One region of the Faecalimonas nexilis genome, then DNA from elsewhere that is predicted to be linked to it. Evidence: predicted binding sites of a transcription regulator. Region 1 holds the regulator's gene; the other holds the start of a gene.
What was found. The regulator HrcA, encoded in region 1, represses chaperone genes, less so after heat shock. The targets are predictions, from matches to a motif close to TGTTAGCACTCNNNNNNNNNGAGTGCTAACA.
Positions count from the first base shown of each region.

Region 2: the regulator HrcA is predicted to act here: its motif matches at 3,202-3,232, upstream of htpG (molecular chaperone HtpG).

Region 1 is NZ_AP029189.1:2,159,054-2,167,283, reverse strand. Features, by position in the region: gene AC6I5B_RS11050 (MATE family efflux transporter) at 1-698, shown strand, start outside; gene hrcA (heat-inducible transcriptional repressor HrcA) at 882-1,925, shown strand; gene grpE (nucleotide exchange factor GrpE) at 1,970-2,584, shown strand; gene dnaK (molecular chaperone DnaK) at 2,713-4,587, shown strand; gene dnaJ (molecular chaperone DnaJ) at 4,706-5,899, shown strand; gene AC6I5B_RS11025 (glycogen debranching protein) at 5,928-8,024, opposite strand; gene AC6I5B_RS11020 (ornithine cyclodeaminase family protein) at 8,223-8,230, shown strand, end outside.
Region 2 is NZ_AP029189.1:979,476-987,705, forward strand. Features, by position in the region: gene AC6I5B_RS04850 (ABC transporter permease) at 1-3,171, shown strand, start outside; gene htpG (molecular chaperone HtpG) at 3,329-5,389, shown strand; gene AC6I5B_RS04860 (GNAT family N-acetyltransferase) at 5,477-5,971, shown strand; gene AC6I5B_RS04865 (LptM family lipoprotein) at 6,017-6,466, shown strand; partial or broken gene AC6I5B_RS04870 (GNAT family N-acetyltransferase) at 6,483-6,791, shown strand; gene AC6I5B_RS04875 (hypothetical protein) at 6,813-7,202, shown strand; gene AC6I5B_RS04880 (DUF6483 family protein) at 7,266-7,673, shown strand; gene AC6I5B_RS04885 (DUF5721 family protein) at 7,755-8,230, opposite strand, start outside.

The sequences.
Region 1 (8,230 bases):
CGCGTGTAGATGAACCATATCGTGCGGAACTGAAAAAGATAAGATGGGATGTCCCGATGGCAAACCGTATCATCAAAATCGGTTTGCCGACTGGAATTCAGAACATGGTCATTTCGTTCTCAAATGTGCTGATTCAGTCTAGCGTGAATGGATTTGGAGCGAAAGCGATGGCTGGATTTGCGGCTTATATAAAAGTAGACGGATTTAATATTCTTCCGGTGATGAGCTTTAGTATGGCTGCAACTACATTTACCGGACAAAATATCGGTGCTGGCAAGATTGACCGTGTAAAGAAAGGAATGTGGGTGACTCTTTGCATGGGGATTGTTTATACAATCGTGACGGGAGTGCTGCTGCTTAGTTTCTCACATCAGATTATTGGCATATTTACAAAAGATGCGGATGTAATTTATTTTGGGACATTGGCGATGTGGTATTTCTGTCCGTTCTATTCACTGCTGAGCATCATGCATGAGATGGCGGGAACCATTCGTGGAACCGGGAAAACAATTCCGCCGATGGCAATCATTTTATTCTCGCTCTGCATTTACAGGGTGTTGTGGGTACAGTTTGTGGTTCCGCACTTTGACAGTATCCGTGGAGTTTACATAGCATATCCAATTTCCTGGGCAATTGGGGCGGCTTTGATGGTGCTGTATGCGTGGAAAGGGAAATGGATTCCGGGAAAAGAAGGATAGATGTGAGTGTGGCGATATCATAGAGGTGAAACAGTTCAGCCATACACAAAGTCTGCAAAAAATGTAAAAAAAATATAAACTAGGTTGACAAACGAAAACCGGAGTGTTATCTTAATAATCGTAAGGTGTTAGCACTCGAAAGAATAGAGTGCTAATAGAAAAAAACCGAGAAGGAGGGTGGACATGAAATCGAATCATGAATTAGATGATCGTAAGATGAAGATTTTGCAGACGATCATCAAGACATATTTGGAGACAGGTGATCCGGTTGGTTCCAGAACAATTTCCAAATACACAGATTTGAATTTAAGCTCAGCGACTATTCGCAATGAGATGGCGGATTTGGAAGATTTGGGATACATCATGCAGCCTCACACATCGGCAGGTCGTATTCCATCAGACAAAGGATATCGGTTGTATGTAGATATGCTGATGGAAGAAAAAGAGCAGGAAGTTACAGAGATGAAAGAACAGATGCTTGTGAAAGCAGACAAGATGGATCAGCTTTTAAAGCAGGCGGCAAAAGTTTTGGCAGCCAACACGAATTACGCGACGATGATTTCCGCTCCGACATATAATAGAAACAAATTAAAATTCATTCAATTATCTCAGGTTGATGAGAATCAGATTATTGCAGTCATTGTCATGGAGGGAAACATCATTAAGAATAAGATTGTGACTGTTTCAGAAACACTGAGCAATGAGACCTTACTAAAGCTTAACATGCTTCTGAATACGAACCTCAATGGAATGGCAATCGAGGAGATCAACTTAGGGATGATCGCAAGATTAAAAGAGCAGGCAGGGATTCACAGTGAAGTGATCAGCGATGTTCTTGATGCGGTGGCAAATACCATTCAGCTTGACAACGATTTGGAAATCTATACAAGCGGTGCAACGAATATTTTTAAATATCCGGAACTGAGCGACAATCAAAGCGCACAGGAGATTATCAGTGCCTTCGAGGAAAAGCAACAGCTCGCAGAGCTTGTGACACAGACACTTTCCAGTCAGGAGAACAAAGGAATTCAAGTCTATATCGGCAATGAAACACCGGTACAGACAATGAAGGACTGCAGTGTCGTGACAGCGACCTATGAATTGGGAGAGGGAATGCAGGGAACGATAGGAATTATCGGACCAAAGAGAATGGATTATGAAAATGTAATGACAACGCTGAAGACTCTGATGGTAGAGTTGGATGCAATATTCCATAAAGAACATTAGAAAGGTGGAACGATCCATTGGAAAAAGAATTTAGCAAAGAAGAGATGGTAAAAGAAGCCGTGGAGGAAGCGAAAAAAGCGGCTAAAGAGCAGCAGACAGAGATGGAAGAGACATCAGAAGAGGTAACTGACGAAGAACTTGCGGAAGAGAAAGATTCAGAAGCAGGGGAAGACGGTGCAGAAAAGAAAGACAAAAAGTTATTCAAACGCAAACCGAAAAAAGATAAAAAGGATGAGCAGATTGAAGAACTTACTGATAGACTGACAAGACAGATGGCAGAATTTGATAATTTCCGCAAGCGTACAGAGAAAGAAAAATCAGCGATGTATGAAGTTGGAGCAAAAGATATTATCGAAAAGATATTGCCGGTGATCGACAATTTTGAGAGAGGTCTTAGCGCAGTGACAGAAGAACAAAAGGATGATTCTTTTGTGACAGGTATGGAGATGGTCTACAAACAGATCATGACAACGCTCGACGGAGTCGGGGTAAAAGTAATTGAGGCAGTAGGACAGGAATTCAATCCGGATCTTCACAATGCAGTGATGCATGTGGAGGACGAGGAAGCAGGTGAGAATATCATCGTAGAAGAATTCCAAAAAGGATACACTTATAGAGACAGTGTCGTAAGACACAGTATGGTAAAAGTAGCAAACTAAACCTAGAGCACTTAGCAAGGTGTTTTCGAGCTTAGTGCGAAGGTTGTCCGAAGGAACTTGGCGAGGTATTTCACGAGCCTAGTGAATCGGACTTCCTTATAAAAACCAAGAAAATGGAGGACAAAATCATGGGAAAAATTATTGGTATTGACTTAGGAACAACAAACAGCTGTGTAGCAGTTATGGAAGGTGGACAGCCAACTGTTATCGCCAACACAGAAGGTGCAAGAACAACACCATCGGTAGTAGCATTTACAAAGACAGGAGAACGTCTCGTAGGAGAACCTGCAAAACGTCAGGCAGTTACAAACGCTGACAAGACAATCTCTTCTATTAAAAGAGAGATGGGTACAGATCACAAAGTATCTATCGATGATAAAAAATACTCTCCACAGGAAATTTCAGCAATGATCCTTCAGAAACTGAAAGCAGATGCAGAAGGGTATCTTGGAGAAAAAGTATCAGAAGCAGTTATCACAGTACCGGCTTACTTTAATGATGCTCAGCGTCAGGCAACAAAAGATGCTGGTAAAATTGCAGGTCTTGATGTAAAACGTATCATCAACGAACCAACAGCAGCAGCACTTGCGTATGGTCTTGACAACGAAAAAGAACAGAAGATTATGGTATATGACCTTGGTGGTGGTACATTCGACGTATCTATCATTGAGATTGGTGACGGCGTTATCGAAGTATTATCTACAGCCGGAGACAACAGACTTGGTGGAGATGACTTTGACCAGAAGATCACAGATTACATGTTAGCAGAGTTCAAACGCATGGAAGGTGTGGATCTCTCTACAGATAAGATGGCGCTTCAGAGATTAAAAGAAGCAGCAGAAAAAGCGAAAAAAGAACTTTCATCTGCAACTACAACAAATATCAACCTGCCATTTATCACAGCGACAGCAGAAGGTCCAAAACATTTTGACATGAACCTTACAAGAGCAAAATTTGATGAATTGACACATGACTTGGTAGAGAGAACAGCAGAACCTGTTAAAAGAGCATTGTCAGATGCAGGTCTTACAGCTTCTGAATTAGGTCAGGTATTGTTAGTCGGTGGTTCTACACGTATTCCGGCAGTACAGGATAAAGTAAAACAGCTTACAGGAAAAGAGCCAAGCAAATCCTTAAACCCAGATGAATGCGTTGCTTTAGGAGCTTCTGTTCAGGGTGGTAAATTAGCAGGAGATGCAGGTGCAGGCGACATTCTTTTACTTGATGTAACTCCACTTTCATTATCTATTGAGACAATGGGTGGTATTGCTACAAGATTGATTGAGAGAAATACAACAATCCCTACAAAGAAGAGTCAGATTTTCTCTACAGCAGCAGACAATCAGTCAGCAGTAGATATCAATGTCGTACAAGGTGAAAGACAGTTTGCAAGAGATAACAAATCTCTCGGTCAGTTCAGACTTGACGGTATTGCTCCGGCTCCACGTGGAATTCCTCAGATTGAAGTTACATTTGATATCGATGCAAACGGTATTGTAAATGTATCTGCAAAAGATTTGGGAACAGGAAAAGAGCAGCATATTACGATTACAGCAGGATCCAATATGTCAGATTCGGATATCGACAGAGCTGTAAAAGAAGCTGCTGAGTTTGAAGCGCAGGATAAAAAACGTAAAGAAGCAATCGATGCAAGAAACGATGCAGATGCAATGATCTTCCAGACAGAGAAAGCACTTTCAGAAGTTGGAGATAAGATTGATGCAACAGAAAAGGCAGCTGTAGAAGCGGATATTCAGGCACTGAAAGATACTTTGGCAAAATCGAATCCAGAAGAGATGACAGATGCTCAGGTAGAGGAGATTAAAGCTGGTAAAGAAAAACTGATGGCAAGTGCACAGCAGTTATTTACAAAGATGTATGAACAGGCTGGAGCCGCAGCAGGTGCAGCAGGAGCTCAAGGAGGACCAACACCAGAAGCAGGTCCGGCACCGGAAGGATTTAACGGAGACGATGTTGTAGACGGCGATTACAAAGAAGTCTAGAGCACTTAGGCGAAGACTGTTCGAGCGGGCTTAGCGAGATGAATAGGGTTCTGCGGAATTTGAGTAAAATCAGGTTTCGCAGAACTTCCTTATGAAAAAATAGAAAGGTTAAAAAGTTATGGCTGAAACGAAGAGAGATTATTATGAAGTGCTTGGCGTTGACAGAAATGCAGATGATGCAGCATTGAAAAAAGCGTATCGGGCATTGGCCAAAAAATACCATCCGGATATGAACCCGGGAGATAAGGAAGCAGAAAAGAAATTCAAAGAGGCATCAGAAGCGTATGCCGTACTTAGTGATGCCGAAAAACGTCGTCAATATGATCAGTTTGGTCATGCGGCATTTGAAGGCGGGGCAGGCGGAGCAGGTGGCGGCTTCGGCGGTTTCGATTTTAGTGGTGCGGATTTTGGAGACATTTTCGGAGATATTTTCGGAGATTTGTTCGGGGGAGGTCGCCATGGAGGTCGTGCTGGCAATGGACCGATGCAGGGGGCAAATATCCGAAAAGGTGTAAGGATTACATTTGAAGAAGCTGTATTCGGATGTGAAAAAGAATTGGAAGTGGTCATCAAAGACCCATGTACAACATGTAACGGAACAGGTGCAAAACCTGGAACTTCTCCGGAGACTTGCCAAAAATGTGGTGGAAAAGGTCAGGTTGTATATACTTCTCAGTCCTTCTTTGGAACCGTACAGAATGTACAGACTTGTCCGGATTGTCATGGAACAGGGAAGATTATCAAAGAGAAATGTTCTGATTGTGCGGGAACAGGTTATGTGGCAAGCAAAAAGACGATACAGGTATCCATTCCGGCAGGTATCGATAATGGACAAAGTATCCGAATCCGTGGAAAAGGAGAACCGGGAACAAACGGTGGTCCAAGAGGCGATCTGCTGGTAGAAGTAACGGTATCTAGACATCCTGTTTTTGGACGTCAGGATATGCATATTTTCTCTACTGCGCCGATTTCATTTGCGCAGGCGGCACTCGGTGGAGATGTGCGCATTAAGACGGTGGATGGGGATGTTCTATATAATGTAAAACCAGGAACAAAGACAGACACAAAAGTACGTCTCAAAGGAAAAGGTGTACCATCGCTTCGCAACAAACAGGTTCGAGGAGATCACTATGTGACACTTGTCATCCAGACACCGGAGAAATTGAGTGCAGAAGCGAAAGAAGCGCTTCGTAAATTCGATGCACTGACTGGAAACACATTGAATCAGGATATCGATTCCGAGAAGACGGATAAGAAAAAAGGAAAGAAAAAAGGATTTATGGATAAATTAAAAGAGTCCTTTGAAGATTAGTGAGGAGGTACGTAAGTACCTCCTTATTTTAGTGGGCGGTCAGGACGACGACAGTACGTGCCCCAATCAGATAATCATTGCCGACATGGGACATCTGTTCCTTTTCAAACGTGCATCCGCCAGTGTCTGACAGGGAGGTGTCCACAGCAAGATGCCATTGCAGCGGTTCCGGAAGTTTTGGCAAATGGATGAGAATAGACTCCCAATAGGGATTGACAGCGAGGTAGACAATGTCTTCCAAGTCCTGTTTTTCATCGTGACCGGCGAACATGGTGCATACTATTTTGGAATCCTGAGTGAAATTATCATCCCACGGCGTGGCGCCGTGCTGGCTGATTGGTGGAAATCCGCAGTGGCTTTGTGCGATGCTTTTTCGTATCGCCGGGTGATTGCGGCGAAAATGAATCATATATTTACAAAATTCAAAGATATCTCGATGAGTATCAAGTAATTTCCAATCAAGCCAAGAGGTCAAATTGTCTTGACAATAGGGATTGTTGTTGCCAAACCGGGTGTCACAGAATTCATCGCCGGATAAGAACATCGGAGTCCCACGGCTGCATATCAATACAGCGAAAGCGTTTTTGATCATACGGTAGCGGAGTTTTAAAATCAAAGGATCTTTTGTGTCGCCCTCTGCGCCGCAGTTCCAGCTCCGGTTGTCGTCGCTGCCGTCTGTGTTGTTCCAGCCGTTTGCTTCGTTGTGCTTGTGATTGTATGAGTACAAATCATATAATGAAAAACCATCATGACAGGTGATAAAGTTGATAGAAGCATTTGTTCCACGTTCAAATGGATTGTATAGATCGCTGGATCCGGAAATTCGAAGTGCGGCTTCCGGCGCTTTCCAGTACCCTCCTTTTAGAAAGTCGCGCAGATCGTCCCGGTACTTTCCGTTCCATTCTGACCAACGCTTCCAGGAAGGGAAATTTCCTACCTGATAGAGACCGCCTGCATCCCATGCTTCCGCAATCAATTTCACATCACCGAGAATCGGATCAAAAGCGAGTGTCTGCAAAAGAGGAGGCTTATCCATCGGAGTTCCATCTTCATTGCGACCAAGGATTGAGGCAAGATCAAAACGAAAACCATCCACCCGGTATGTCGTAACCCAGTATCGCAGACATTCCACAATCATCTGTTGGACAACCGGATGATTGCAGTTGACGGTATTTCCACAACCACTGAAATTATAATAGTTTCCATCCGGAGTGAGCATGTAATACACATTATTGTCAATCCCCTTGAAGGAGAAAAACGGTCCATCTTCATTGCCCTCGGCAGTATGATTGAATACGACATCCAGGATGACTTCAATACCGTTTTCTTTGAGTGTCTTTATCAGTTGCTTTAATTCTGTACCGACATGATTGTATTCTCTGTCAGATGCGTAGCTTGTATTTGGCGCAAAAAAGCTGACTGTGTTGTAGCCCCAGTAATCAAGCAGTTCCCTTCCATCAATCACACGGTGATCCCGCATCTCATCAAATTCAAAAATGGGCATCAGCTCGACTGCATTGATTCCAAGTTCTTTCAAATATGGGATTTTCTCCATAATTCCGTGAAATGTGCCGGGATGTGCAACACCGGAAGAATCATCTTTTGTAAAACCGCGTACATGCATTTCGTAAATGATCAAATCTTCCATGGGGATAATCGAAGGTTTGGTAATCCCCCAGTCAAAATTGTTTTTCACAACCCTGCCCCGGTATCCAAGAAATGCATCCGGTTTTTGCCCCCATTCACTTTGTCCGACGACAGCTTTGGCATATGGATCCAAAAGTGGTTTGTGTTTATCAAATAGAAGACCTTTTTTCTTATCATAAGGACCGTCAAGACGAAAAGCATATTGAAAATCTTCCACATCAAGGTCAAATACAATCATGGAAAAAACATTTCCGATGCGGTAGTTGTCAGGGTATTTTAAAATAGCAAATGGTTCTTTTGCATAAGGCTCATAAAGCAGAAGTTCGCAAGAAGTGGCACCTTGTGAGTGGATGGTAAAACATACGCCGTCAGAAAGTGCGGTTGCTCCATTTATATCAAAGAATCCGGGGCGAATTCGAAACCCCTCTAAAGTATCAAGAGGAACCATGTGGTCTGAGTGTATCATTGATTTTTGCATAAGCCGTCCTCCTTTGTCTGAAATTGAGTTGTCTAACAATATGACTATATTGTAGCATAATTTTAGAGAATAAACAAAATAAAAATAAATAGTACAAGAGTGGTGTTTGTGTTAAAATAGAACTCAAAGAAAGCGTGGCACACTGAAGATGTGTATCATGATTTCAAGGTGCAAATTATAGAAATAAGGAGAATAGAGATGTTACT
Region 2 (8,230 bases), 1.2 Mb from region 1:
TTTATAGTAGCATTGGGCGTATCATTTTTTTCCGGAATTCGAGCATCGGAACCGGATATGAGAATTTCCGGAGATGCCTATTTTGATGAAAAAAATCTGATGGATATCAAGGTGATCAGCACGATGGGACTGACAAAAGATGATCTGCATGCGATTGAAGGACTTTCAGATGTAGCTAAAGCAGAGGGCGGTTTTAGTCAGGACATGCTGCTTAATATAGATGATAATCAAAAGGTTCTTCATGTGATGTCTATTCCGGAGTCCATGAATGAGTTGACGGTAAGTGAAGGAAGAATGCCTGAAAAAGAAGGAGAGTGTCTTGTAGATATAGATTTTTTAGAAGGTACTTCTTATCGGATTGGTGATACGATTACGCTGACGGGAGAAAATTCCGGGATATTGGAGGTCAAAGAGTTTAAAATCGTGGGAACAGGAAGCAGCCCGTCCTACATCTCGTTTGGAAGGGGAAGCAGTCTGATTGGAACAGGAACGGTCAGTGGGTTCCTCGCTGTGACAGATGAAAATTTTTCTCCGGATACCTATACAGAAATTTATGTAAAAGCAGCAGGGGCAAAAGAGGAAACTGCGTTTACAGAGGGGTATCAAAAGAAAGTGGATCATGTGATTGATGAGATTGAGAAAATTACAGATGCTAGATGTGAGGCGCGGAAACAGTCTCTGGCAGCTGAGGCGAACAAAGAGATTGACAAGGCGAGACAGGAGTTGGAAGACGGAAAAGCGAGCGCGCAGCAGGAACTTTCGGATGCAGAACAAAAGCTGAAAGATGGAGAAATACAGATCCAGAATGCGAAAGCAGAAATTGCATCTGGAAAAGAGCAGATTGAAAATGCGAAACAGACCTTATATCAAAAGCAGAAAGAACTGGATGCCGGACTAGAAGAGTATCGCACCGGAAAAGAAACACTGGATAGCCAAAAAGAAGAATTAGAGAAAAAAGAAAAAGAATATCAGCAGCAGGCTGAGGCGGCAGCGCCACAGATTGAGGCTGCCGAGAAGCAGATTGCAGATGCCAGAGCCAAGTTAGACGCGGGATGGCAGCAGTACAATACCATCAAAGACAGCGAAGACCCAAAAGATCAGGCAATCGCAGCAGAGTTATTGAAACAGTTGAATGCAGGGGAGGCAGAACTTAAGGCGAACATAGAAAAGCTTACTGCGATGAAAAATCAGTTGTCAGAAGGGAAAATTGCGATTGAACAGGCAAAAGAGCAGCTGAGCGCCGGAGAAGAATCGCTCTCTTGTGCACTGCAGACAATCCAGAACGGGCAGGTTCAGATTGATACAGCGTGGGAAGAGCTGCATGAAAAAGAAGAGACACTTGAGAGTGGAGAAAATACTTTGCAGGAACAAGAACAGACGCTGATTAAAAGTAGGGAAGAGTATGAGACTGCAAAGACGGAGGCGCAGGCAAAGATTGAGGAAGGGGAACAAAAGATCAAAGATGCCGAGAAGGAGATTGCAAAGATAGAAACTCCGACATGGTATGTATATGACAGAAGCACTTTGCCGGAATATTCAGAATATGGAGAAAATGCGGATCGCATGCGGGCAATCGGGAAGGTGTTTCCGGCGTTGTTTTTCCTTGTGGCGGCACTGATCAGCCTCACGACAATGACACGAATGGTTGAAGAGCAGAGAGTGGAGATCGGAACACTTCAGGCACTCGGATACAGCAAGATTGATATTGCGAAAAAATATTTGAATTATGCGCTTTTGGCAACGTTTGGAGGAAGTGTTTTCGGGGTGCTGATTGGAGAGAAACTATTCCCGTTTATTATTGTGTATGCCTATAAGATTATGTATCAGCATCTTCCGCATATCATTGTGCCGTATCATGTGTCATATGCGGTCATGGCTACAGCAGCCGCAGTATTATGTACATTCGTGGCAACACTGGCAGCCTGCTATAAAGAACTGATGGCATTGCCGGCGGTATTAATGCGCCCACCATCACCAAAACAAGGCAAAAGAATTTTTTTAGAGCGTATTACGTTTATTTGGAAACATTTAAGTTTCATTTGGAAATCCTCTATTCGTAACCTTTTCCGATATAAAAAACGGTTTTTTATGACGATCATTGGAATTGGCGGTTGTATGGGATTGATGTTAGTGGGATTCGGACTCAAAGATTCCATTACCAATATCGCAACGCTCCAATATGGAGAATTGCAGGAGTATGACGGGATGGCATATTTGTCTTCGGACTTATCAGAACAGGAAAAGATGAGTTTAAGGGAAACGCTTGAAGGCGAACATCAGATTGATACGTATTCGGAAGTCATGATGAAAAATAAGACAGTGAAGAGCGCGGCAGGAGAAGAGGAAATCTACCTGAGTGTTCCGGTAAAGGAGCATGGTTTGGAGCCATTTATGACATTTCGAAATCGTGTTACAAAAGAAGAATATGAATTGACAAATGAAGGTGTGATATTAACAGAGAAGGTAGCCACCGAATTAGATGTGAAATCAGGAGATATGATTACCATACAAGAAGATACCGGTGACGTAAAGGTGAAAGTTGTGTCGGTATGTGAAAACTATATTGGAAACTATATGTATATGACAACCGGATTATATGAAGAACTTTATGGAAAAGAGCCGGAAGAAAATAGTATTATGTTCAAGATGAAGAAATATGATGAAGAAGGTTTGATGGGAATCGGGGAAAAACTGATTGAGCAGGATGCAGTTTTGAACGTGACATATACAAATAATATGGAAGAGCGGATTGCAGATATGCTCGGCAGTCTGAATCTGGTTATTGTGGTACTTATTATCTCGGCGGGAATGCTGGCGTTTGTTGTGCTTTACAATTTGAATAACATTAATATTACAGAACGAAAACGAGAACTTGCAACCTTAAAAGTGCTTGGGTTCTATGATAAAGAGGTTGCATCGTATGTATTTCGGGAAAATATTTTGCTGACAATTATTGGATCGCTGGTTGGAATGGGAATCGGAAAGATTTTGCATCAATTTGTGATTGTTACCGTGGAAGTGGAAGGAATTATGTTTGGAAGAAATATTGATTTTCCAAGCTTTTTGTACAGCTTTTTATTCACGGTTGGATTTTCATTGTTTGTGAATTGGGTAATGTATTTCAAATTAAAGCGTATAGATATGGTTGAATCACTGAAAAGTGTAGAATAGTTTATGAGAATTTAATAAAGTTCATAAGATTATTAGCACTCACTTTAAAAGAGTGCTAATTTTCTATTGACATTTAAAAATCAGAGTATTAATATATCAAATAGATGAGGCAAAACGCCGAGAATTGATAATTAAAGATAAAAAGGAGTTGTTAGAAATGGGTGCAAAACACGGTAACCTTTCAATTAACAGTGAAAATATTTTTCCAATTATAAAAAAATGGATGTATTCAGATCACGACATTTTTGTGCGTGAGTTGATTTCAAATGGTTGTGATGCGATCACAAAATTGAAAAAGTTAGATATGATGGGAGAATATCAACTGCCGGATGACTATAAAGCAAGCATCAAGGTAGTGGTAAATCCGGAAGAAAAAACATTGAAATTTATTGATACCGGTATTGGTATGACTGCGGATGAAGTAGAAGAATATATTACACAGATTGCATTTTCCGGTGCAACAGAATTTCTTGAAAAATATAAAGACAAGACAACAGAAGACGATATGATCGGACACTTTGGTCTTGGATTTTATTCGGCATTTATGGTAGCAGAGGAAGTTCACATTGATACATTGTCTTACAAAGAAGGTGCGGCTCCGGTACACTGGACATGTGACGGCGGCACAGAATATGATATGGAAGAAGGCAGCAAAAACACAGTTGGAACAGAGATCACGTTGTTCCTGAATGAAGAAAGTGTGCAGTTTTCGAATGAATATCGTGTGAGAGAAGTGATTGAAAAATACTGTTCTTTCATGCCGGTAGAGATTTTCCTGTCAAAAGAAAATGCAGAACAAGAATACGAGACAATTTTGGAAGAGGAATTGAAAGATGATGATGTCATCGTGGAACGTATTCATGAAGAAGCAAAGATGGAAGAAAAAGAAAATGAGAACGGCGAGAAAGAGATGGTGGAAGTTTCACCGGCAGTAGATAAAGTGAAAATCAACAAACGTCCGGTTTCTCTGAGTGATACAACTCCACTTTGGACAAAACATCCAAATGACTGTACAAAAGAGGATTATATCGAATTTTACCGCAAAGTGTTTATGGATTACAAAGAGCCATTGTTCTGGATCCATCTGAATATGGATTATCCATTCAATTTGAAAGGTATTTTGTATTTCCCGAAAATCAACACAGAGTATGATTCCGTGGAAGGAAAGATTAAATTATACAATAATCAGGTATTTATCGCAGATAATATCAAAGAAGTCATTCCGGAATTCCTGATGCTGTTAAAAGGTGTGATTGACTGTCCGGATCTTCCGCTGAATGTATCACGTAGTGCATTGCAGAACGACGGATTTGTAAATAAAATCTCAGATTACATTTCAAAGAAAGTGGCAGATAAGCTTACAGGAATGTGTAAGACCGACAGAGAATCTTATGAAAAATACTGGGATGATATCAGCCCATTTATCAAATTCGGCTGCTTGAAAGATGAAAAATTCTGTGACAAGATGAGTGATTACATTTTATTCAAAAATATTGACCATGAATATTTGACACTCAAAGACTGCATTGCAAAAAATGGCGGTGCAGAAGAGACGAAGGCTGAAGAAGAAAAGACAGAGGCATCAGAGGGCGAAAATACAGAAGAGAAGAAAGTAACAATTTACTATGTGACAGACGAACAACAGCAGAGCCAGTACATTAATATGTTCAAACAGGAAGGTTTGGATGCAGTGCTGCTGACACATAATATTGATTCTCCGTTTGTGACACAGCTTGAGCAGCGCAATGAGAATGTACAATTCCAGCGTATCGATGCAGATTTGACAGACACATTCAAAGAAGAAGTTGCAAAAGAGGAAGAAGAAGCATTCAAGGCAGATACAGAGACATTGACTGATGTATTCCGCAAAGCATTGGAAAATGACAAGCTGGAAGTTAAAGTAGAGAAGCTGAAAAATGAAAATGTGGCATCTATGGTAACATTGTCAGAGCAGTCACGCCGTATGCAGGAAATGATGAAGATGTACAATATGTACGGAATGGATCCATCTATGTTCGGAACAGATGTGACACTTGTATTGAATGCAAATCATCCATTGGTACAGTATGTACTCAAAAATAAAGATGGAGAACATGTACCAATGTTCTGTAAACAGTTATTTGACCTTGCAATGTTGAGTAACAAACCGTTGAATCCGGAAGAAATGACAGCGTTTATCAACAGAAGCAACGAGATTATGATGTTATTGGCAAAATAATAAGAGAAATAAAAGATGCGCAAATCCACAGGTGGGTTTGCGCATTTTGTGGCTATGGAATAAATTTAGAAGAATTGGAGGATTGTGATGGAGATTAGAAAGTATCAGGCAGAAGATTTGGAAGAAATTGTGCAGCTCTTTTATGAGACAATTCAAACTGTGAATCGAAAAGATTATTCGCAGGAACAGGTGGAAGTGTGGTCAAACCGATGTGAGAATCTTAGAAAAAATAAAACATTTTTTGAAAAACTTTATACAGTCGTTGCCGTAGAGGGAGAGAAGATTATAGGATATGGAAACATAGACAGAACAGGATATTTGGACCATCTGTTTGTGCATAAAGATTTTCAAAATCAAGGTGTGGCAACGGCAATCTGCGATGAGTTGGAACAGCATGCCAAGAAATTTGGGCTTCAAAAGATCAGCGTACATGCTTCCATTACGGCAAAACCGTTTTTTGAAGGACGAGGATATGTGTTGGAAAAAGAGCAGCAGGTGGAGCTGGAAGGTGTGAAGCTGAAAAACTATGTGATGGAAAAATCATTTTTAGATAGGCAAGATGGAGAAAATAGAGTAAAATGAGAGTATAAAGAAAGCAATACGTTGGGAAACAGGAGGTGTAAATCTATGAGGAAACTATTTAGAATCACCTTGGTAACATTCATGTTACTTAGTCTGTTTGGATGTTCGCAGAAAGAACCGTCAGAGGTTAAGAAGCATGTGGAAACTGATTTTTTGGAAGAACAGAAAGTCAGAGAAGACGAAGCAACCGTAATTAGTACTTATGATGTGACTGATCCGGAATTCGTTGAAGAGTATTCTGAACAGAATAAGCTGGTAACGAAAGTTAAATATTATGAAATGAGTGATGGTACATGGAGGACAGACACGCATACATATAAATATAGACTGGAGATAACAGGAAGAATGAATGGAGCAGCTAAAGATCGTACATTTGTTTTCCTAAGTAACCTAGAGGATATTACGTTTGGACAGGCGTGGAAAGCAAGTGGACTAAGCAGTAATACGGCTGACTATTTCGAGGAAGAGGAAGCAAAACTTGTGGCTGTGAAATAGAATAGGTTATCGTAGGAGCGAAGTGGAAAGACAATCCTATGATTATTATCAAAAAGCTCTTTGTAATGGCTCGCATATTGCATATTTGGTTTTTGACGAAAACTGTGTTGTTGGTGCGGGTGGTGTTAGCTTTTTTCAAGTAATGCCGACCTATAACAACCCAAGCGGAACTAAGGCATATATAATGAATATGTATACAAAGCCTGAATACAGAAGGAATGGCATTGCTTATAAAACATTAGATATGTTGATTAAAGATATTAAAGGCAAAGGCATTTCAGCCATTTCATTAGAGGCGACGGAGATGGGGAATACCAAAACTTGAGTCTGGGGAAGGTGGTAGTGTATGAAAAAAATTGGAATGGTGCTGTGCATATTTCTTTTTATGATTTCTATGACAGCGTGCAGTTCATCAAAAAATAACCCAGTTCATTTAGGCGTGAATGCAGTAATTACAGAAATTGATGAGGGAAACAGCACGATAACTGTAAAAGACGGTGCAGAAGAAGGCATTTTAGGTAAAAACTGTCTTATTGATTGTTCATCCATTCCTATGATTTACTGTGATTATGATACAGGACAAGTTGTAAGTATATCATTTGAGGATTTACAGGTTCAGGATGAAATCATTTTGAGTATTCGAAATTCAGAAATAGAGAATTCTAAAGACGAGGACGATAATGCAAGGACGCTCAAGGTTGAACAGTTGCAACTGAGTACGCAAAGAATGAAATAGTGATTTGTCTAGGAAGATAGAAAAAAGTGATTTTAGAATATTGAAAACGTGGAGGGATGGACTATGGGAGTTGTAGACGAGAAAGATTATATTATGCGAATGATAAAAGAAATGGTACAAGTATTGTTTTCTTTGGTATTTGGGAAGAAATATGTTTCTGTCGAATTAGAAGACGAAAATAAATATGAAGTCTCAGGGAATACGCTGAAATATTTTTTCGATATGATTGACCAGGGAGATATAAACGAAGCTGAGAATCTTTTGCTGGAAGATCTCGATTATACAAATAAAGAAGAAGTCATGGCGGCGGCATTTTTTTATCAACATCTAAGTCAAAAAGACGATGATTTTTTGAGAAGAAATGATTACACGAAAGAAGAAGTGCTTTTTGGGTTTAAGCAGTTACTTGAAAAATCCGGATATAAGGACTTAATTCGTTTAATAGGACGTGTTGATGAGGAAGAACGATAAGGTGCGAAAACACTCATTTTACCACGAATGAATGAAAATAAAAAGTAATAGAGATACCGTGACCTCTATTACTTTTTCATCTTATAAGACTTCTGCGCTAATCTCTTTTTTCAAAAAGAATCTTTGAACCATCTGATCCCATGCTTCTTCCAAAGACTTATCCAAAGTGAAGAGTCTCATGGAAGTTCCGGTGACGCAGGTAAGATTCTGACCATCATATTTCAGATTGAGATACAATCCCTGCACATCTTGTGGCTGGAAATTCAGTTCCTGCTGTTTCAGTAATCTTTCAATATTCGCCTCTGACAGTCCGAATACAAAGCGAAAACTGAGGGGAGTTTTTTTACCCTTGATCAAAGAAAATGCGTACTCTCTAATATCTTTCCACAAAGAATAATCTCGGGAAGGAGCCAGGTCTTTCTCAAAAAAATCTTTTTTGAGAAATCCATTAATGGAAAATGTATTATAGGTGACAATTTCTCCTTCTATGAATAAAAATGAGTCGAAGGTGTCCGATAATAACAGCTTGGACATACATTCTTTTACTTCCGGTAATT